Regions from separate parts of the Thalassospira sp. MCCC 1A02898 genome, predicted to be linked through region 1. Evidence: riboswitches for the same ligand, from Rfam matches in the RefSeq annotation. Region 1 holds a riboswitch; each other region holds the start of a gene.
What was found. A riboswitch is a leader RNA that binds a small molecule or an ion and turns the genes downstream of it on or off. The one in region 1 is predicted to bind cobalamin.
Positions count from the first base shown of each region.

Region 2: another riboswitch for cobalamin. It lies ahead of AUQ41_RS06855 (ABC transporter substrate-binding protein); the one in region 1 lies ahead of AUQ41_RS03765 (methylmalonyl-CoA mutase family protein).
Region 3: another riboswitch for cobalamin. It lies ahead of AUQ41_RS18135 (DUF4198 domain-containing protein); the one in region 1 lies ahead of AUQ41_RS03765 (methylmalonyl-CoA mutase family protein).
Region 4: another riboswitch for cobalamin. It lies ahead of cobU (bifunctional adenosylcobinamide kinase/adenosylcobinamide-phosphate guanylyltransferase); the one in region 1 lies ahead of AUQ41_RS03765 (methylmalonyl-CoA mutase family protein).

Region 1 covers NZ_LPXK01000001.1:839,928-845,497, forward strand. The annotation lists gene scpA (methylmalonyl-CoA mutase) at 1-573, opposite strand, end outside; gene AUQ41_RS03765 (methylmalonyl-CoA mutase family protein) at 576-2,612, opposite strand; cobalamin riboswitch at 2,748-2,927, opposite strand; gene AUQ41_RS03770 (response regulator) at 3,214-3,636, shown strand; gene phhA (phenylalanine 4-monooxygenase) at 3,694-4,593, opposite strand; gene AUQ41_RS03780 (Lrp/AsnC family transcriptional regulator) at 4,734-5,213, shown strand; gene AUQ41_RS03785 (asparaginase) at 5,325-5,570, shown strand, end outside.
Region 2 covers NZ_LPXK01000009.1:30,486-36,055, reverse strand. The annotation lists gene purD (phosphoribosylamine--glycine ligase) at 1-832, shown strand, start outside; gene AUQ41_RS06865 (ABC transporter ATP-binding protein) at 871-1,671, opposite strand; gene AUQ41_RS06860 (iron ABC transporter permease) at 1,668-2,744, opposite strand; gene AUQ41_RS06855 (ABC transporter substrate-binding protein) at 2,785-3,810, opposite strand; cobalamin riboswitch at 4,036-4,239, opposite strand; gene AUQ41_RS06850 (glucan biosynthesis protein) at 4,412-5,570, shown strand, end outside.
Region 3 covers NZ_LPXK01000013.1:306,035-311,604, forward strand. The annotation lists gene AUQ41_RS18110 (MFS transporter) at 1-239, opposite strand, end outside; gene AUQ41_RS18115 (energy-coupling factor ABC transporter ATP-binding protein) at 276-983, opposite strand; gene cbiQ (cobalt ECF transporter T component CbiQ) at 967-1,764, opposite strand; gene AUQ41_RS18125 (cobalt ABC transporter permease) at 1,761-2,357, opposite strand; gene cbiM (cobalt transporter CbiM) at 2,350-3,027, opposite strand; gene AUQ41_RS18135 (DUF4198 domain-containing protein) at 3,044-3,841, opposite strand; cobalamin riboswitch at 4,011-4,208, opposite strand; gene AUQ41_RS18140 (DUF924 family protein) at 4,359-4,901, shown strand; gene AUQ41_RS18145 (glycosyl transferase family protein) at 4,961-5,570, opposite strand, start outside.
Region 4 covers NZ_LPXK01000001.1:243,588-249,157, forward strand. The annotation lists gene cobN (cobaltochelatase subunit CobN) at 1-614, opposite strand, end outside; gene cobW (cobalamin biosynthesis protein CobW) at 714-1,754, opposite strand; gene cobU (bifunctional adenosylcobinamide kinase/adenosylcobinamide-phosphate guanylyltransferase) at 1,789-2,328, opposite strand; cobalamin riboswitch at 2,386-2,577, opposite strand; gene AUQ41_RS01090 (hypothetical protein) at 3,129-3,767, shown strand; gene AUQ41_RS01095 (histidine phosphatase family protein) at 3,788-4,399, opposite strand; gene cobS (adenosylcobinamide-GDP ribazoletransferase) at 4,430-5,242, opposite strand; gene cobT (nicotinate-nucleotide--dimethylbenzimidazole phosphoribosyltransferase) at 5,452-5,570, shown strand, end outside.

The sequences.
Region 1 (5,570 bases):
AATGTCGTTCTGAATGGTGCCCGAAAGCTGTTCGTGCTTCACACCCTGTTCTTCGGCGGCGGCAATATAAAGCGCCATCACCGGCAGAACCGCACCGTTCATGGTCATGGAAACCGACATCTCATCAAGCGGGATGCCATCAAAAAGCGTGCGCATGTCATAGATGCTGTCAATCGCCACACCGGCCATGCCAACATCACCTGCGACGCGCGGATGATCACTGTCATAGCCGCGATGGGTTGCCAGATCGAAGGCAATCGAAAGCCCCTTTTGCCCGGCGGCAAGGTTGCGGCGATAAAACGCGTTGGATTCCTCGGCGGTGGAGAAACCGGCATATTGGCGGATCGTCCAGGGACGCTGCACATACATGGTCGGGTAGGGGCCACGCAAAAACGGCGGCATGCCCGGCATGGTGTTTAAATGATCAATGCCATCCAGATCCTTGGGGCCATAGGATGATTTGACATCAATGCCTTCTGGCGTGGTCCAGGGCGTGCTTTCAAACGGGTCCTTGGCACCGGCGGATGCGCCGTCAAACAGCGGAAGGTCGGAGAAATCAGGAATGCGGGTCATGGTTATTTCTCCCCCTGTTTGCCAAGAAGATGATCAAGTGCAGCACCGCAAATGGCAAGGACATCGGCCCCGACAAAGACAAACTCGTCAATGCCGGCTGCTTCGTAAGCCGACCTCGCATCGCCCGGCTGGCCAGCAAGATAAACCATGCTGGCTCCTTTGGATTTCAGTGCCTTGGAAACGTCGGCTGCCATGTCGGCATATTGCGGGTCTGATCCGCAAATGATGGCGATCTTCGCCCCGCTTTTGCCAAAGGCGGATGCAACATCATCCGCATTGGCAAAGCCGTTATTGGTGATCGCCTCGATCCCGCCGGCTTCAAAGAAGTTGCGGGCAAAGGTCGCGCGTGCCGTGTGCTGTGCGATCTTGCCAAGATTGGCCAGGAAGACCTGCGGGAAGGATCCGTGCGCATCAGACCGTTTGCGAAGTGCCTCGTAACGTTCGGCAAGGCGATGGGCAGGCATGGCACCGATACATGTCGCGGCACTGGTGCCATAAAGATCGGTAAACATATGCCCGATGGTGGCACCGGCGCGGGCGGCCTCAATCATGGCATCAAGGCTGTTGCCGACCGTGCCATCAAACTTGGTCTGGCGGGCCTTGGCATCTGCAACGATCGTCTCAAGGTCCGGCTTTTCACAGATTACCTTGGCTTCTGTGATATTGGGGAATTCCGACACACCGGTCAGCGGATCACGACGGGTGGACAGGCGTTTTTCGCGCGCATTCCAGACGGTCTCGATCTCGGTCTTCAGGCTGCCATTGGCAAGGGCACTTAGAATACCCCCCGAAGATTCAAGGGACTGGAATTTCGACCAGGCGGCCTTCGCCAATTCCTTGGTCAGGTTTTCAATAAACCACGAACCACCAGCCGGATCGATGACCCGGTGCACGTTGCTTTCTTCCTGCAAGATCAGTTGGGTGTTGCGCGCAATACGACGCGCAAAGCCATCTGGCAGGCCAATCAGATGATCATAAGGCAGGCAGGTCACACTATCCGCACCGCCAAGACCGGCGGCAAAGCTTGTCACCGTGGTGCGCAGCATATTGACCCACGGATCAACCTTGGTCAGGGCCATTTCGGCCGAAACCGCATTGATCGTAATCGTTGCATCCTCGGCACCCGATGCCGACAGAACGCGGCTCCACATCATGCGAAGTGCACGCAGCTTGGCGATCCCGGCAAAGAAGTCGGTGCCGATGGCAACGTTAAACACCATCGCACCCGCGGCCTGATCAAGCGCCATCCCGGCGTCGGTCAGGGCGCGCAAATAGGTCACCCCGCTTGCCAGCAAACAGGCCAGTTCCTGACCATCGGTGGCCCCGGCATTGTAATATGGCGCGCCATTCACCGAAATCGCGGTCGCCAGCGGGAACAGATCAATCAGCTCGACCGCAACGCTTGCCGTATGATCAACCGCGTCCTGCGCGCCGCAGGGCAGGGTGCCGGTAGATGCCAGCGTCCCGATCGGGTCGATGTTAAAGGCCGGTGCGGCTTCGTCGGCACCATCGGTATTTGCGATATGGGCTGCCAGAAGTGCGGCGGCCGGAACACCTGCCGCCCCGGCGTCAAGGCCGACGGTGGCAAGGTTGGTGTAAACATCCTCAAGGGCAGTATCGAGATCGGCCAGACAATGGATGGCAATTCCGTCCACGCCCACCTCGGCAGAACTGATTTCGCGCCCGGCGCGGGCGGCGGCGTCAAGCTTTAGCGTGATCGAGGTCGCCCCATTTTCAAGGTCCTCAAGGATCGCGGCATTGGTGGCCTTGGGATCGGGATGGGTATGAAGCTGGCGGATATCCCACCCGGTGACGGTTTCGCGCGGCTCGACCGTGGCATTAAGAACTTCGTGGATCAGCCGGGTCGCGTCATCCTGATCGTCATTTGTATAGATCGGCTGAACGGAAAAGCCATCAAGCGTATTGGTGACAAGCTTCTTTTCGAACGGCGCCCCTTTAAGGGCCTCCTCGGCAAGCTTGCGCCAACTTGCGTAATCAGCAGATGGAAATTCGGATGCGAGCTTTAGCGGGTCGGACATGGTTTCTCCCGGCTTGGTGTGTCCCGGCCTTGATGCGACTCCATATGGGGTCTTTATATGGCGTCGGGCACGGAACGTTGCCAAATTCTATTCTACTACGGATTCCCAGTACCCGGTACACCCCGCCCGGCCCATTTCATGCCAAGAAAACACCATCGGTATTCTGACTCGCGAGAAAGCCTGCAGAAAGGCCGTTACGCTTACAGTTGCGGGGGCAGTTCCGGGCTTGGCCAAAGTGCGCTAAGGCACGGCCGCACCGGATTCCCGATCCTATTTTCCGGTCACATTCGCGACATGGCGGTTTATAGCACCTGTCCCTAATTCCGTAAATAGGCATGGAAATACCTATTTAGACGGATATCGATCCCGACAAATCAGGTTTCCGTAACGTTATGTCGGCGGAAACATTGGGGTTTTGCACGTCTGTTCGTGGTTTGCGCGCCGCATGGTTCCGATCATTGCGGCCTTATACTTTCGCGGCACGGGTGCGAGATCGGGGTGAAGCCGGAACATTGCGTGGCAAAAATTTGGCGGGTTTAACCAATTTGACATTTTCGTCTGTCAGTTTGGACTTGTCCCAAAACTCGGAGTATCGCCATCCATGAACGCGCTCAGCGCCATGCCGTCGCAATTTTGTCCTGATGGACTGGTTGCGTTCGCCGACGACAGTCCCAGCGCCAAGGCAGCCCTTGAAACAGTGTTGCGTCGGGCAGGATATGACGTGGCCGGTTTTGATTGTGCCGATGATCTGATTGATCAGCTGGACGGGCTTTATCCCCGTGCCATCATCCTTGATATTGAAATGCCGGGTATGAGCGGCTTTGAAGCGTTCTGCGAAATTCGCCGCCGCTATCCCAACAGCCAAAACGTGCCGGTTTTCTTCTTCTCGGCCCATTATGATGCCGACACCCGCGCACAAGCCGATGCGCTTGGGGCGGCCGATTTCATTAGCAAGGACGCCAGCCCGAAAGTGGTGCTTGAGCAACTCAATCGGGTGCTGGGTCATTCCATCAGTGCCTGCTAGGAGTGCTGGGAGACCAGCCCTGCCTTGATCAGTCCTAAACGGATCGCCACGCCCTGCTCACGCAGGGCGTTGTTGTCTGTGGGTCCTGTGGGTCTCCTCGCCCAGCGAAATGATGCTGTCTGCGGCCCCATGCACATGATAAATCCGGTCTGTCGGCAAGGTGGTTGCCGGATCAATCGCAGGCTTCTTGGCGAGCCGATCATAGATCGGGGCCATTGGCACATTCATCGCGTCAAACAACTGATCGTAACTTTCCAGAACGAAATAGGTTTTCTGGAAATCATCAATCGCATAATCCGTGCCCATGACGCGTTCAAGCTCGAACGCCACCCGGTTTGGCGTGGGATCGGTGACCGAATAGATGGTTTCGGTTTGCGATGACAACATGCCTGCCCCATAGGCGCGCAATCCGTGCGGGGTCATGATCAGGCCAAACTCGACCATGTACCAATACATCCGGGCCAACTGTTTAAGGCCGCCCATCGCAATGGCCTCGGGCCCCTTGGCGCCATAGGCCGCCAGATAATCGGCAAAGGTCGGGTCATAGAGCATCGGCACATGACCAAAAAAGTCATGGAAGATGTCGGGTTCGACCAGATAATCCATTTCCTCGGGCTTGCGCAGCCAGACCGTGACCGGGAACCGCCGATTGGCAAGATGGTCAAAAAACACATCATCAGGCACCAGCCCCGGAACCGCGACAAGATGCCAACCGGTCGCCGCATGGAGCTTCTCGCTGACCCGGCCGAAATGCGGAATCTGATCCGCCGCATCAAGTTTCATCAGATTGCGAATGTAATCCTCGGCTGCATAGCCGGGCAAAATGCGCGATTGGCGGTCATAAAGTTTGCGCCATAGTTCGTGCTCGGCCTCGGTATATGTGCTCCAGTCCTGATCGATGGTGTAGTCGTCATTGATGTGGCTGTAATCACCACGCAGATCGTTTCCCTGATTCATGGCCGTCCTCTTTCGGGTTCTATTGCCGATTTACAAGGATCATTTTACATCAACTCTAATGTCATTTTCTGGCCAATAAGGCGTCCAAATCGGTTATGATGTGCATATTGTGACCTTGTTGGTTTGATTTGGGGTTTAAAATGACCGACGTGACGCTAAGCGCGACCGATGTCCGGATTCTGCAGGCCCTGCAAAAGGACGCCGCCATCAGCAATGTCCAACTGGCTGAAATGGTCGGCATGTCCCCATCGCCGTGTTTGCGTCGGGTCAAACAGCTTGAGGCATCCGGTGTGATCAAACGTCAGGTCGCCCTTCTGGACCGCAAGAAACTTGGCTTTGGGGTGCTGGCGACCATTCAGGTCCGCTTGCAAAGCCATACCGAACAGGGGGCGGAGGATTTCGCCCGCGCGATGAATGACCTTCCGGAAATTCTGTCCTGCTGGGCGATGACGGGGCGGCAGGATTTTCTGCTGGTGTCCGTGGCGCGCGATATCGAAAGCTTTGGCGATTTTGTCACCCATCAGTTGCTTTCAATGCCCAATGTGCGTGATGTGCAATCCAGTCTGGTTTTGAAGGAATACAAGAACCTGACGGCCATACCGTTGCCGAAAGGTGTTTAACGGCAGCCCTCAGATGGCGGTCACCTTCGCAGTTGCAAGATTTGCCATACTTGATTTTTCACCGGTGTTTCAGGCATAGACTGATCAACCCACCAAAGCCGGAGCTTTAAAATGCCTCAGTCAATCGCTGCCAACCCGATCCTTGTCGAAGCCACACGCGGCGATATGGTCGAAAGTTTCCATCGCGGCCGTTACGTCGTGATGACGTCTGACGGGACGGTGGTTGATCAGGGGGGCGATATTGATGCGCTGATGTATCCGCGATCGGCGATCAAGCCGCTTCTGGCCATTCCGTTTGTTGAAAGCGGCGCGGTCGAGGCCTTCGGGCTTGAGGACAAACACATCGCCCTTGCCTGC
Region 2 (5,570 bases), on a different contig from region 1:
GGGTGTGACCATTTGTATGACAAATGACGAAGCCTTTGCTGCGATTGAAGAATGCATGGTTGGCGGCAAGTTTGGCGATGCTGGCGCGGAAATCGTGATCGAGGAATTTCTCAAAGGTGAGGAAGCCTCATTTTTTGCTGTTTGTGATGGCGAAAACGTCATTCCGCTGGTCGCAGCCCAAGACCACAAGGCGGTTGGCGAAGGCGACACCGGCCCCAATACGGGTGGCATGGGTGCTTATTCCCCGGCCCCGGTCTTTACCGATGCGGTCGAAGCCAAGGTCATGGATCAAATTATCATCCCGACCGTCAAGGGCATGGCCAACGAAGGCCATCCGTTCAAGGGCGTGCTGTTTGCCGGTCTGATGATTGACGATGCGGGCAACCCGAAGCTGATCGAATACAACATTCGGTTTGGCGACCCGGAATGTCAGGTGCTGATGACCCGTCTGAAATCAGACGTGCTTGATATCCTTGAAGGGGCTGCCACCGGTACCCTCGATAAAGTCAAACCGGAATGGCACGATGAAACCGCCATGGTCGTTGTCATGGCCGCCAAGGGGTATCCGGGATCCTACGAAAAAGGCACCGAGATCAAAAACGTTCCGGCGGCGGACGCCGTGGACAAGGTCAAGGTCCTGCATGCCGGTACCAAGATGGATGGCGACAAGCTGATTGCGACCGGTGGCCGCGTTCTTGGTGTGACCGCGCGCGGTGCGACGGTGACCGAAACGCAGAAACGTGCCTATGAGGCGGTTGATGCGATTGATTGGGATGGTGGTTTCTGCCGCCGCGATATCGGCTGGCGCGCGGTTGCCCGCGAACAGGGCTAAGCCGCAAGCAAACCAAGCTACCAAAATCGAAGACCGGGTTACGCAACCCGGTCTTTTTTTATGGCCAAAGATTTCTGGTTTCCGGCGTGATAGCGGATGTGGCAGCGACCCTGATCATCGATCTCGATATCGGCGGCAACCCCGAAAACATCGCGAAGGTTTTGCGATGTCAAAATCTGTTCGGGTGTACCAAGTGCAATCAGCTTGCCACCATCCATCATCGCAATCCGGTCACAAAACATCGCCGCATGGTTCAAGTCGTGCAAAGCAGCCACCACGGTTACCGGCAGTGCACTCACCAGTTCAAGCAAGCCCAGCTGATGATGGATATCAAGATGGTTGGTCGGTTCATCAAGCAACAAGAAATCGGGTTGCTGGGCCAAGGCACGGGCAATGTGAACGCGCTGCTTTTCACCGCCCGAAAGCGTATGCCACATCCGGTCCGCAAACGGCCCCATTTCAACACTGGCAAGGGCTTCACACACTATGGCGTCGTCGTGCCCTGACCATGGTGTCAGCAAACTAAGGTACGGCGTTCGACCAAGCGCGACGGCATCGCGCACGGTAATACGGTCGATGGTATCGGCCTGTTGTTCGACAAAGCCGATATGACGGGCAAGGTTGCGCCGACCGATTTTCTTCATCGGTTGGTCCCCCAGCAATGCCTGCCCGGTCGACGGCGCACGAATACCGCCCAAGACCGACATCATACTGGTTTTGCCAGATCCGTTTGGCCCGATCACACCCAGGAACTCTCCCCGTGTCACGCGAAGCGACACGTCGCTGATGATTTTTTTGAATCCGGCATTCCAGCCGACATTGCGTAATTCAAGGCTCATCGCAATACCCGCCCATGACACAGGATGATCGCAAAGGCCGGTGCACCGATCAGCGCCGTGATCACCCCGATGGGCAGGACCTGACCATCAAGAATGATGCGCGATACAATATCGGCCGCCACAAGAAACACCGCCCCGATCAGGGCCGATGCCGGCAACAGAAATCCGTGCCGTGTCCCGACAAAGAACCGTGCGGCATGGGGAATAACCAATCCGACAAAGCCGATGGCCCCGACAATACTGACCATGACGGCCGTCATCGAGGCGGCAATGGCAATCAACACCACATAAACCCGACGCACCGGCACACCAAGGGATGCCGCCGATTCCACGCCAAAGGTAAAGGCATCGAGCGCCCGCGAATACCAAAGGCAGACCAGCAAGCCGATGACGGCGACCGGCAGCGCCAGATAGACATCAGGCCAGCGCACGCCGCTTAGATTACCAAGCAGCCAGAACATCACCCCGCGTGCCTCGTCCGCCGTGGCGGCCTTGGTCACGATGAATGACGTTAATGCGTTAAACAGTTGCGATCCGGCAACCCCGGCAAGAATGATGGCACCGGCCCCGCGCCCGGCCGGAATGGCCAAAAGGGCGACAAACCCGAATGCCACCAGCGCACCGACAAAGGCACCAAGCGACAGGGAAACCATCCCCGCGCCGAACCCCAGAATGGCAACGCTGACTGCACCGGTCGATGCCCCGGCCGATATGCCCAGCAAGTACGGATCCGCGAGACTATTGCGCAAAAGCGCCTGCAAAACCGCGCCCGATAGCGCAAGGGACGCCCCGCAGGCCGCGGCCACCATGGCGCGCGATATCCGGTAATTCCAGATGATCCCGGCATCAATCGGATCAACGTCATAGCCCGCCTGCCAAAGATGATTGGCAATGGTCTGAAAGACGGTGCCAAGGGGAATGTGCGTTTCCCCCTTGGCCGCGGCCATCGCGATGACGCCAACAAGCAAAACCAGGGCGCCAAGACTGACACCGGCCCGCACAAGATATGCCCGCCCCGCCAGCGATTGCCGAGGTGGCTGAACCGGCTGCTGCACTGGCGTTGTTTCAAACATTGAATTCTCCGGGCATATCAGGTGCCTTTGGCAGTGCAGGTCAGTTCGAAGCACTCAGTCTTTCGACGGCTGCGGCAAGTGTTTCAATACCATTGATCAGGCGGATGGTCGGATCCATCGACTGGGCGTCCATCACCACGATATTGCCATTGCGCACCGCCTTCATCTGACTAGCGACCGGATCGGTTTTCAGGAAATCCATCTTGACCTGCCAGTCATCGGCCGGAAAACGCCGACGGCCCATTTTACCAATCACGATGATATCAGGATTGGCGCGCGCAATGGTTTCCCAGCCAACGGTCGGCCATTCTTCATTACTGTCGATAATGTTGCGAACACCAAGTTTACCTGCGATATAGCCCGCTGCACCGTTTTTGCCCGCCACATAGGGATCACTGTTGATTTCAGGGCTGGAAAACCAGAAGACGGCAGAAACATTGTCATGGCCGCTTGCCGTCACACGCGCCAATGAGTTCGCCTGACGTTCCTTCAAGCTGGCAATCAGTGCGTTGCCGCGATCTTCGACATCAAAGATTTGCGCCAGATCGGAAATCTCGCGATAAATCAGATCCATGGTGAAGCCTTCATGCCGCACCCCGTCACCGCCACCGGCATTGTCCTTGCCGACACAATCAGCAGGTGCTGTGTAGACCGGAATGGACAGTTCGTTGAACTGTTCGGTGGTGCCGACGGTGCCCTTGGGCCCGACATGCCACTGATACTGGGTGGCAACCAGTTGCGGCTTTTGCGCGACAACGGTTTCGAACCCCGGATCATTGTCGGCCAGACGCGGCACAGATGCGTTGACGTCCTTGAATTCATCCATCACCGGGCCAAACCAGACACCCGTACCCTTGACCTTGTCGGCCAGGCCCAACGAATAAAGAATTTCGGTCGTACTTTGGCCCAGCGACACCACGCGATCCGGGGCCGCATCAAATTGCAACATAGTCCCACAGTTCTCGATACTGAGCGGATATTCGGTTGCGGACGCAAATGAAACAGAAGAAATAAGACCAGCGGCAAACACCCCGACCGCCAGTACACGTTTATCGTGATTGATCACTTTTAGTTCCCTCTTGCTGATGCGTTGATCCGGGACCGCTTTGGATGATCCAGTTTCAATACATCGTCAAATGTTATGTTATAACATAACATCACTTTTGCTGCTGTCAATGGACTGGCAAAAGTGTCAGGAGATGGCGGAAGATGCCGGCCTTAAAGCTTAGAAAACCTGGGCTAAACTGTTGGGCCAAGACACGTACCGACATTCTCCGGGGCACCCCGCCCGGTCCGTCGTCTTCGTGTCGGCAGGTCTCCTGGCTTACGGGTCAACGCATTTTCCCTGGCCTTCCCGGGTTGATCCCAGTGGCATTGGTCAGAAAAATGCTCGCCGCCTACAGTTGCGGGGGCAGCTTCGGTTAATGAGCCAATATTCGGCCCATCTCGAATTCCCTTTATCCGATATTCGGATACCGACACGTCACGGTTAGATTAAACCAAAAACACGGTCAAGGAAATTGGCAGACCACCAGCGGCATTAACGCCAAGGCTCCATGCATAAAAAGCAATTGATACGACCTTGAATTTGCCATGTTTCATCCCGATTACCTCCACACTGCCGGGTATGCTTTCCCGACACCTCAAACCACAGGAATGTGATGAACATGACGACTTCTGTTGAACGCAGACGCTTTTTGAAATCCATCGCGGCAGCCGGTCTTATCCTGCCGGGAATGTCGATCTATCAGCATGCTTTGGCAGATGTCGACGGCCTTGATCTGGGTTCGGCACAGCCGTTTGATTTTGCCGATTTGATTGCACGCGCCAAATCCATGGCCACATCGGCATATGAAGCACCCGTTGCGCCAAACCCGGAAATTGTCGGCAAGATCGATTACGACACCCATGGCAAGCTGCATTACAAACGCGACCATTCGCCGTTTTCCGATGGATCAGGCACCTATCCGCTGACCTTCTTCCATCTGGGTATGTATTTCGCCAAACCGGTGCATATGTATCTTCTGGAAAGTGGTCAGGCACGCGAAGTGATCTACAAGCCCGAATACTTTGACATGCCCGAAGACAGCATTGCCCGCCAACTGCCCGCCAATAGCGGCTTTGCCGGTTTCCGCCTGCATGAAAATCAGGCACGCGATGACTGGAAAACCCAGGACTGGGCAGCGTTTCTTGGCGCATCGTACTTCCGCGCCATTGGGGATGAAGGCCAGTATGGCCTGTCGGCGCGCGGCATTGCGGTTAATACGGCGACCTCGGTTCCCGAAGAATTTCCCGATTTCCGTCAATTCTTTATCGAACCAGCCAAAAATCCCGAAGACCCTGTGACGGTTTATGCCCTGCTGGATGGGCCCAGCATCACGGGTGCTTATAAATTCCTGCTTTATCGCGGCGAAGGGGTCACGATGGATGTCGAAAAACATCTGTTCTTGCGCAAAGACATCGAACGGCTTGGCATCGCACCGCTGACCAGCATGTTCTGGTATTCCGAACAGAACAAATCGTTCCGCTTTGACTGGCGTCCGGAAGTACATGACAGCGACGGGCTGGAGCTTTGGACCGGCGGCGGCGAACGCATCTGGCGACAGTTGAACAACCCGGAAACCATCCGCGCATCAGCGTTTGGTGACAATAACCCGCGTGGTTTTGGTCTGATGCAGCGCGATCGCGATGTGAAAAACTATCTGGATGGTGTGCGTTATCACCGCCGCCCCAGCCTGTGGGTCGAACCGCAAGGCGAGTGGAATGACGGTGCGGTTCAGTTGATCGAAATCCCGACCGACGATGAAATCCACGATAACATTGCCG
Region 3 (5,570 bases), on a different contig from region 1:
CACATCCGACGCGGCAACAGATGGGCCATGCCCCCAGCCACCGGCGCGATCACGAGATAGGCCACCATTTTCAAAACAAGGATGGAGCCAAGCACCCGACCAGCGTCGTCACCGGCAAGATCATAAGCCAACAGCGATAGCGCCACCGTCGTCAGCCCGGTCCCGATCAGGGACGTAATCTGGGCGGAAAACAGATGGCGAAAGGCCGGTTGCGAAAACGGGGATAGGTTTGTTGTCATCACCGCCCTTTCATGCTCGTCCGAGGCACAGGACCCTCAGGATGTGGCCTCGGCCTGGTTGGTGCGTTCACTGGCCGTGCATTTCTTGTCTGGCAACTGAAGCACTTTTCCGGTGCGCAATTCAATGATCCGCGTTGCAAGTTTCCGTCTGAAATGCGGATCGTGCGACACAAGGATCATGGCTTGTGGCAGCCCCAGCAGGATTTCTTCAAGCCGTCGCAGGTTTTCTTCATCAAGCGCGTTTGTCGGCTCATCAAGCAGCAACACATCGGGCTTCATGGCAAGGACAGCTGCCACCGAAACAAGCCGTTTCTCACCGCCGGAAAGCTCATGGGTAATCCGTTCGCGCAGGTGTTTGAGATGCAGTTGATCCAGGACCCCATCCACGATCGCAAGGGCTTCTTCGCGACTGGCACCGAGGTTTAGCGGACCAAAAGCGATGTCCTCGATCACGGTTGGGCAGAACAGCTGGTCATCGGGATCCTGCACGATAAAACCAACCCGGCAGCGCAAATCGTGAAATTCGGCATCGGTAACCCGCGGGGTGCCAAAGGCACGGATTTCACCCGCATGCGGCTTAATCAGGCCGACAAGAATACGCAAAAGCGTGCTTTTACCAGCCCCATTCGGCCCTGCAAGGAACAGTCGTTCACCCGGATCAAGCGTCAGACTGACGCGATCGAGCACATTCTGCCCTGCCCGATAACCATAGGAAATATCATTCAATTCAATAAGCGACGACATACATGCGATCCATCACGACAAGGGCAATAATCAGGGCAAGGAAGAAAACGGCAAATGCACCGTCACGACGCTTGAATGCCAGATCATCTATCATCGGGAAATGACCACTAAATCCGCGGCACTTCATGGCTTCCAGCACACGTTCGGCCCGTTCAAGCGACCGCACCACCAACATGCCAAACAAATAGCCAAAAGACCGGTAGGTATGGGCATTATTGCGTGCCTTAAACCCGCGAAGTTTCATCGCCATGCGAAGACGATGATATTCGTCATGAAGCACCGAAATATAGCGCACCGTAAACATCATCAGATGCACCAGAACCGGCGGACATTTCAAACGATATAGCGTGTGGCCAAGTGTCACCGGCGTCATACCCGACAAAAGGCTAAGCATCATCAGGACAACCGCATTGGCCCGTATGCCAGCAAGGATGGCATGCATCAGGCCTTCCTTGCTGGCCTCTGCCCCAAGCACCGAAAACATCGGTGTTCCGGGGGTCGTAAACGGCAACATTATCAACATGACGATGATAAACCCGTCCATGGCTGCCATGCGTTTCAGGGTTACGCGCAGCGGCAAGTCCGTCAGGCTCATGGTAATGGCGGCAAATATCAGGGCACCCAGTGCAAATTCGATCTGATGCAGGGCCACCACGACAATTGCAAAAACACAGGCCGCGACCACACGTACCCTTGGATCGAACGTCCCGACGAATGACGGTGATTGTCCGCCATGTGCCTGAACGCTCAGGGGTTGGTCATGTCCGAAAAGGTGGCTCATGCGTTGGGTGCTTTTGCTCTTAGCCGTCGCGCAGCGATGTAATAAATGATCCCGAAGGCACCGAATATATAGCCAATGCCGCCCAGAATCGATTGAAGATCATTCTTTTCCTTATAGGCGGTGAGCTCGCGCCTGAGAGGACGCAATTCGTCACGCACGATGGTCGCGATGATTTCTTCCTGTTCGCGGGAAATTGCAGGCCCAGCGTTTGATCCTGCCCTCGATGCAGTCGGCGCCTTTGACGATGCTGTTTGTACAGCCGCATCAACATCCGTCAGGTCCGCAATGGCAAAGGTTGCCTCGGCAACGTGCCCTGCCCCGAGATCGGCCCGAAAACGCAGATCAATCTGTTGGCTTGGCGTGTAGACAAAAAAACCGTCGCCGTCGGTGGTAACTTCATCAATCTTGTTGCCATCAAGATCAAAGATCTCAACAAGCGTGTTTTCGGCCATGACACCGTTGGAGAAACCGATTTCACCTTCGATGTTTGAACCACTTGGAAACAGGGATGCGATAACCTTGTGCGCCTGTGCAGGTGCTGCGCCATACACAAGCATGCCAAGGGCACAGACCAGCATGAGTGATCTAGCCATTGGATGCCTCGCCCGCCTGCTTTGCACGCAAGGATGCTGTCGCCTGCATCTCAAAACCGGATGTCTGATCGGCGGGTTGCAGCAAGGCCGGTTTGACCTTGGCGATCAGATACACCGATGCCGCTGACACCAACCCTTCGACCACCATGATCGGAATGTGGGCAAAGAAGACCAGCTTGGCCGCCGGAACAAATGCATCACCACTGAGTGCAAGCGAAATCGCGACAAACACCGTTGTCAGCGCGATGGAAAACGCACCAGCACATCCACCAAGCACGGCCGCCGTGACCGGGCTGCTGCGCGACACCATTCCCCGGAACAAAAGGCCCGCCAGCACAGCCGGAAAGGCGATATTGACCGTATTGACGCCAAGAACCGTCAAACCGCCAAAGCCAAAGAAAACGGCCTGAAGCAGGAGACCGACAAAAAGTGCCGGAAACGCGGTCCAGCCAAGCACGAGCCCGGCAAGACCGCTCATGATCAGATGCACACTGGATGGTCCCACCGGCACATGAATAAGCGAGGCAACAAAGAATGTTGCCGACAAAACCCCGGTTGCAGGAATTTTATCGATTGGCAGTTTCCGCAGTCCAAGGCCAAGTCCGGCAATTGCAAGAATACCCCCGCCAATCAAGACTTCCGGTGCCAGCGCACCATCAACAATATGCATCTGTTTTGTCCCTCGCCTATTTCACATCATAGGCGCGAACCCACAGGACTGCATCCTGTGAAAGTTCCTTGCCCTGAAATTCTTTGTCAGGGCCGCTGCCAAGTGCTGCAAATCCCCAAAAACCTGCCTTGGGGACACCAAAAGTGAAATACCCGTTTTGATCGGAAATGACCACAACCGCACCACCGGGCATTGGCGATGCCGTTGGCCCTTTGGGTGTGTTGCTGGCCATATCGGGTTCTGCGGCCATGTATTCGATTTCGACTTCAACACCGGCCACAGGTTGGCCTTCGCTTAACACTCGGCCAGTAAAGGTCGAACCGGCAATGATGTTGGTTGGTCGATTAAGCGGCAGGATTTCGGTTTTAAGACCTTGCGGTTCCATCCAGTCGGTCGGAATTTCATTGCGGTTTACATAGGACTTCGTGATCTGCTGGATGAAGATATCTTCGCTTTCTTCATAATACGGTGCGGGGACCACCACCATGACGTAATCACCGCTGCGGCGCAGAGTCAAAGTTGCGTCAAAGGCCGCTGCCGAGTTGGCAATTCCGGTGAAAGTAATCGGCGTAAGCGTTGATTTGAGATCAAGTTTCTCACCGCGATTAACCGCATAAAATTCAAGCGGCTCGGCCATATCCATGACATGACCGTTTTCAAACGGGTGCCAGAAAATCAGCTTAACCGGCTGATCCCCGGCCTTGGTCACGTTCACGTCCGGCGTATAGGCTAATTGAAAATGCGCATGCGCCGGCATGGCCGCCGACAGCACACAGGCGCTTGCAATCGCAAGCCTGCCAAGGGTCTTAAACATATAATCGTCTCTTTCTCAAACGATGCACGCAGGCCAAAGGCCCAGCGCACAGGGTCAGGACAAAGAACGATAGGATGGCTGGAAGCAAGATTGCGGATCTTCAAAAGACCGTTTGTACCCCTGCAACCTGACGCTCACCCCGGCGTCCAACAGTTTCATACCGGGCAATCGGCACCCGGCAGTCAAAGGCAGGTCTCCTGGCTCACGGTTTAAAAAGCAATGCGCCTTCCCGGTTTGCACCAGTGGCATATGCAATGCTCTGACCGCTTACAGTTGCGGGGGCAGCCGTGGCTTTGTCATGCATGACGCACCACGTTCCCTTTTAAGTTGGTCCAATCGGATCAACACCAAAGACAATGTCATAATCCACGTCGGACGGATTGCTGTCAACTCCCTGCCCCAAGGTCCGTGACAATCTTTTTGCGGATGGCTTGACGCGCTTTAAACCGGGCGCGAAGATCACGCGCAATTTTGCCGACGGGCCCCGAAAGCCTGCAATCAGATGGGTGGAAACATTATGAAACCTGAAACGGTTCTTGTTTTCTGGTTCAAGGAACTCGAAGAAAAACAGTGGTTTATCAAGGATGAAGCCCTGGATCGCCATATCGCGGAACGCTTTGCCGATTTTCACGCCGCCGCCACGGCCGGAGAGCTTTTTAACTGGCGCAAAACCGCCCATGGACGACTTGCCGAAATCATCGTTCTTGATCAGTTTTCACGCAATATGTACCGCGATCAGCCACAGTCCTTTGCATCAGATCCAATGGCATTGGTGCTGGCGCAGGAGGCTGTTTCCTTGAAGCTGGATCGCAAACTGGTCACACCGCAGGAACAGGCATTCCTGTATATGCCGTATATGCACTCGGAATCCGAAATCATCCATGAAGTGGCGGTTGACCTGTTTTCACAGCCCGGCCTTGAGAACAATTACGAGTTCGAGCTGAAACACAAAAAGATCATTGACCGGTTTGGCCGCTATCCACACCGCAATGAAATACTGGGCCGTCCATCGACGCCAGAGGAAGTGGCGTTTCTCAAAGAGCCCGGATCATCGTTCTGAGCATTAAAAAAGGGACGGTTTCCCGTCCCTTTCATTTCATCTCACTTGATCGCGGAACATCAGCCAACATCACGGTCGCGATTATCCCACCAGCCCTGCACAAGGCTTTCTGCCTCATCCATGTAATCCGCCTTGCCGGCAAGGAAGGCTGCCATGGCGGCACTGCCCTTGATCTTGGCTTCGGCCGGAATATCTTCCACCTCGCCACGCCAGACCGCCAGAAAGTGCTTCAGCGATACAGGGCTTTGGTCTTCGCCATCCTTTTCGGTTTTTGACAGCAATGCCGGCCAGCGAACATCATTGAGCTCACCATTATCAAGCATGCGCAGATCGACATGCTTATAGGGTGTTCTTTCGGCTTCGCCGCCACCGCCCTTGATCACACCGATGCGTGGAAGTTCCAAAAGCTTGCCGGTTTCACGATGGACATCAAGAAACGCCGGATGAAACACACCAAGGAAGGCTGCACGCGCATGCAGAGGATTAAGCAAACGCAGTAACGTATTGACTGGACTGCGTAATCCAAGAAGTGGACGCAATCCAATCAGCTCCTGCAGCTTGGGATGCATATGACGCAGCGGCAGATACGCAAAGCCCTTCGATGCGATATCAGAACGCGCTTCTTCTGCAGACATGGCAATCGGAAGCTTAAGCGCCTTGATGGCAACT
Region 4 (5,570 bases), 600 kb from region 1:
TGATTTTCCACCCAATTAACCCGGATTTCATCAAGGCTTGCCTGCGCCTTGCCGGGCCAATAGCCCCCGGCCTTGACCAGCGGGGCCGCCGGTGACCAGTTCCAATTCACGCTTGAATTTAACTTTTCGTATATAAGGCGAAGTAAATTCTCGGAATTTTGCGGTCCGCCTTCGATCAGGTAGCGCCAGATATTCTGATATTCGCGCCCCTTAACGGTCGAAAGCGTCAAAAGCTCCGCATCGGGTTGATCATCACCGGGCAACAGGAGCAATGGGATGTCCTTGGCACGTGCAAGTGCAACCAACTGTTCAATGCCATAATCCCAATAGCCGCGCCCGCCCAGAATGCGCACGATGATGAATTTGGCATCGGAAAGTACATCGTCGATATAAAGATCGACCGACATGTTGTGGCCGAGCTGCAGCAAACTTGCCAGACGCAGTGACGGGGTTTCATCGCCAAATGCATCGACCAGCCGCGCTTGCGCCCCGGCAAGGCAGGCCAGCTCAGACTCGGCCGCAGACAGGATCACCACATCGCCGGGTTGCTGTCCAAGGTCGACGGCCTCACTGCCATCTGTCACCATTCCGGGCTGGGCTGCCAATAGATGCATCGCGCGATCCGTATCCTTGTGCGTTTGGTCTTCAAACAGGCCGAAACCGGATGATTTTTAGCATCCGGTTTCAGGTGAGCTCGATCAGTTTAAATTGGATCAGGCGGCCTTGATGGCGGCCTCGATCGCAGCGCGATCCAGACCATGCAGGCCAATCACCACCAATTCCGAGCGGCGGTTTTCGCCATCGGCCCACGGACGGTCAAAATAGCGCTGAAAACGTTCACCAACACCCTGAACCACATGGCGCATCGGTTTGCCGGGCACATCCAGGAAACCCTTGATGCGCAGCACGTCAAACTGACGCACGACATCAATCAGGCGCTTTTCAAGGCTGGCCGGATCACTGATCGCGTCAAGCGAAACGACAAAACTGTCGAAATCATCATGATCATGTTCGTGACCATCGTCATGATGGCTTGGACGACTATCGAGGTCATCCTCGGCTGCGGCCCCCAGACCAAGCAGGATGGCATTTTCAACCCGGGAATGTTCGGTCGCGATAATCTTGACCGACGGCTTTTTCAGCTCTGCGCGGATATCGGCTTCGACCTTGCTGCGTTCAGCATCGGTCAAAAGGTCGGTTTTGTTGAGAACCACCATATCCGCACAGTGAAGCTGTTCTTCGAACAGTTCTTCAAGCGGGCTTTCATGATCAAGATTTTCGTCTGCTTCGCGCTGGGCCTGTACCGCATGATGGTCATGGGCAAACAGCCCATCACGAAGGGCAGCGCCATCAAGAACCGCCACAACACCATCAACGGTCACACGCGACCGGACTTCGGGCCAGTTAAACGCCTTTACCAGCGGCTTTGGCAGGGCAAGACCAGATGTTTCGATAACGATATGATCAGGCGGTGTATCACGATCAATCAGGCCCTGGATGGTTGGCAGAAAGTCATCAGCCACGGTGCAGCAGATGCAGCCATTTGCCAGTTCAACAACGTCATCCTCTTCGCAGCCTTCAATGCCACAGCCATTGATGATACCGCGATCCACACCTAGATCGCCGAATTCATTGATGATCAGCGCAATGCGTTTGCCATTGGCATTTTCCAGCATGTTGCGGATCATCGTTGTTTTGCCAGCGCCCAGAAAACCGGTAATGACGGTTGCCGGGATTTTGCCCAATTGTGCCATTTCTGAAATCCTTAAAATTCAATTCTTTATGTTACTATTTGACCTGCATCGGAATGCCGGCCACCACAAGGGTGACCTTGTCTGCAAACTCGGCAATGCGTTGATGCAGGCGTCCGGCGTGATCGCGAAAGGCCCGCGCCATCGCATTTTCCGGCACGATGCCAAAGCCAACCTCATTTGAGACAAGCAGCACCGGCACATCAAGGGTTGGCAGCAGGTCACAAAGAGCTGCGATCTCGGCATCAATGTCGCGGTCTTCAAGCATCAGGTTGGTCAGCCACAAGGTCAGACAATCAACCAGAACAGGCTTGCCGCCTGTGACATTACAGGTCTGCAGTGCCGAACAAAGTTCGACCGGTTCCTCGAGTGTCTGCCAGAGATCGCCGCGTGATTGTTTGTGAAGATCAATGCGGTTGGCCATTTCGTCATCCCAGGCACGCCCGGTTGCGATATATGTGCCACCGCCCGCCTGATTGATGATGTTTTCGGCAAACCGGCTTTTGCCGGATCGCGCCCCGCCAAGGATCAGATGCGTCCCGCCAGAGGGGCCGTCAGGGGGTAAAGTCTGGGTCATCCCGTTTCTTCCTCGCCATAGCCTCCCACCGAGGCCCGATTGCGTCGTCACCTTCCTTCGAATAGTGACACCTTCGGCAGGTTTCCTGGCTGCGGGCATGAAAGCGATCCGCCTTCCCGGTTTCCCGGTGGCTGGTCTGGCGCATTGGCACCGACCCGGATCTCCCAACCCGATACAGTTGCGGGGGCAGCATCGGCCTTGCACCGATTTCCCATCACCGAACGATGCGCCGAACCTAGCAGGTTTGCAAAAAATGCCAAAGGTCATTCTCGGCACTTAACCCTTCGTTACCACCCCACCCTAATCGGAAGGTCAGTATTTGTAAGAATTGTCTGCTTGAGAGGTCATACCATTTCAGCCAACATCAAACCGTTGCGTTGGAACTAGGGTCAGGACCTATTAATTTGGTTTGAATGGTTAAACAGATTTGCGCGGATACGCGGAGTAAAACTGCAGGAAGATATTTATCTTTCAAGGTTTTACGACAAAGTAGCCCGTGCAAATCCGATTAATCCGAAGGACAGGCGTTATATTTGCAAACTCCAGCGTCAAATCCCTTGTGCGGGATACCAACCCGCCCGGCGGGCTTTTCCTTGGATTTCGCAAATATAACGCCTGCCATTCAAATCAAATTAATAGGTCCTGACCCTAAAGACGGAACAATCCGCAATCTGGCGAAAACCCGGGAAGTAGACTCATCACCCGGCTGGCTGCAGGAAATACTGTACCGAAACTCTTGGGGTAATCTGGATTTTTCAAGACCAATGGCAATACGTTCTCACCTATCCAAAATCCGACAGATGAACGCGCCAACCTGGACCACATCGTCTCGCAAGGACATGTGGCTGGGATTGCTGGACCGTCTGAACAGTCCTGATCGGTCATTTCAGGATTTTCTTGAACAGCACGCAACCGATGGCGAGATCACTCTGGCACGGCGCGATGTGCGTGACATCTTTGCCGAAGATGCCTCAAAAGGTGTAATCGCAACCATCATCTGGTCCCATGAACGCGGCATTCGCGTCAATGCGCTGTCGTTGCTTGTGCGCGATATGCCAACCCTTGTGACCCTGATGTCGATCTCGGATTTCGGACAGGACGAGTTGAACGAGCTGCTTTCCCAGCCAGGCATTTCTGTTCCGACTGCCAGCAAGATGTTGTCTGCCTGCGGCAAGACTTATTGCGGAATGCCGGCTGCCATCATTGATGACACCATCATTCAGGTAATCGAAAACGCATCCTTTGCCAGTGATTTCCCGAATGTTGCCAAATTGCGAAGCAAATCACGCAGCCGTCCGATGCCCTATTATCAGGCCTATCTGCGCGATGTTTTCGACATCTGCGAAAAGCATGATCTGAACCCGGATATGATTGACCGCTATCTGGCAGAACACGCTCTTGATGACATGGCATCCGATATCGAGCTGGCCTCTGCCTGACGGAAAACCCCGTAAGCTCCTTAAAACCGCTGATTGACAGCGGTTACGCGCCAGCCCGGTTCGTCGACCCCGTCGATATATTCAAGCGTGGTCAGCCCCAACGTGTCGATATGAAATGCCAATGCGGTTTCAAGGGATAAACCCAACGCATTGGCCAGCATGGCGCGCACGGTGCCGCCATGAACGACGGCGACAATATCCTTGCCCGCCCAATCCGCACTCAATCGTCCAAAGACGGGGCCGACACGACCAACCACATCGGCAAAGCTTTCACCCTTTGGGGGATGTTGGCGGGCGAAGTCGGTCCAAAACCGTGTTGTTTCCCCCTTGGGCAGATCGTTCCAGTTCTGCAATTCCCAATCACCAAAATGCTGTTCTGCAAAGCCGCTTTCAGCCTGCGGCGTTACGTCTTTGTCCATGAAGGCCTGCAGACTGCGCGCCGTATCATGCGTACGTGATAGATGGCTGGTCACCCAGACGGCATCGACCGGCAATTGTCTGGCAAGGGCAGCCAGTGCCTTATCATCGGAAAGGTCGGCAGGCATGTCACTTTGGCCATAGACCAGCCGTTTCGGATTTTGGACCGGCGCGTGACGCACCAGCCACCAGCGGGTTATTTTCAAACTGCTCACGGCATTCCTTCTTGTTGCTGTTCTGGTTGATCAAAGGGCGGCAATAAACGCGATACCGACAAACAGTTCGGTCACGATCTGGGTTGCCCCCAGGACATCGCCAGTCTGCCCGCCGATCTGCCATTTCGCGACTGCCGCAACAATACCCACCGCCAAAAGTCCGCCTATCAGAATGGCCATCGTCGCAAACAGACCCGATAAAACAAGCGACAGGATCAAAGCAAGGCCAACACCCAAACCGACCATCATCACATTTGGCGTTCCGGCCCCCTTGCCCAAACCATCGGCGCGCGCCGGAGGCAAGATATGCATCACGACTGGCATTGCCGCCCGTGATGTTATTGCCATCACCAGAAACAGGATCGCTGCCTGACCGGCATCGCCCGCTGCAAAAAGCAAAATCAGACGCAGGCCGAAACACAGGATCAGGGCAACAACCCCATATGTACCGATATGGCTGTCGCGCATAATTTCAAGTTTGCGCGCCCGCTCAAACCCGCCACCAAACCCGTCGGCACAATCCGCGATGCCATCTTCATGCATTGATCCGGTCAACAAAACCATGCATGCCAAGGCGACAATCGCAAAAATCAGGATGTTAGCTGTCAGGTAATAGACCAGCATCGCCGGCAGCATGGCAAAACCAGCCAGCAGCAAACCAACCAGCGGCCAAGACCAGACCGATCTTGCAATCACCTCAGCGCGGAAATCCTCGATACCCTTGACCGGAACACGGCTCAGCAATGCCAAGGCGCGCCAGAAATCGGAAATAGGCGAAACCTCGACGGGGTCATCTGTCGCTGCCTCAGGGGTGGGTTTGTCAGATGAATCCGAGCTTTGCATATTTGTTTCGTTTTGGTTATGATCTTTGGATAGCATAAATTTCCGATTTTCAAACTGGCAATCTGTTGCGCCCGGGCATAGTGTCAGGGCCTAGTTTGGCCCGACTTCCTGAACCGCCTTACACAATTGGTTTCCGAGCCTAATCCTTACCATCCCGGAAGCCAAGCGGAACACTAGTTAGGCACCTTTGTCGCCAGCCGGAGACCAAAATGTTCAACCCGAAACATCCGCCCCAAAATCTTGAGGAAATTCGTGCGCTTCTGGCCGAACTTCCCGAAGTCGATCAGGAAGCGCAGGCCGCCGTGGCCCAGCGCGAACCGACATTGAC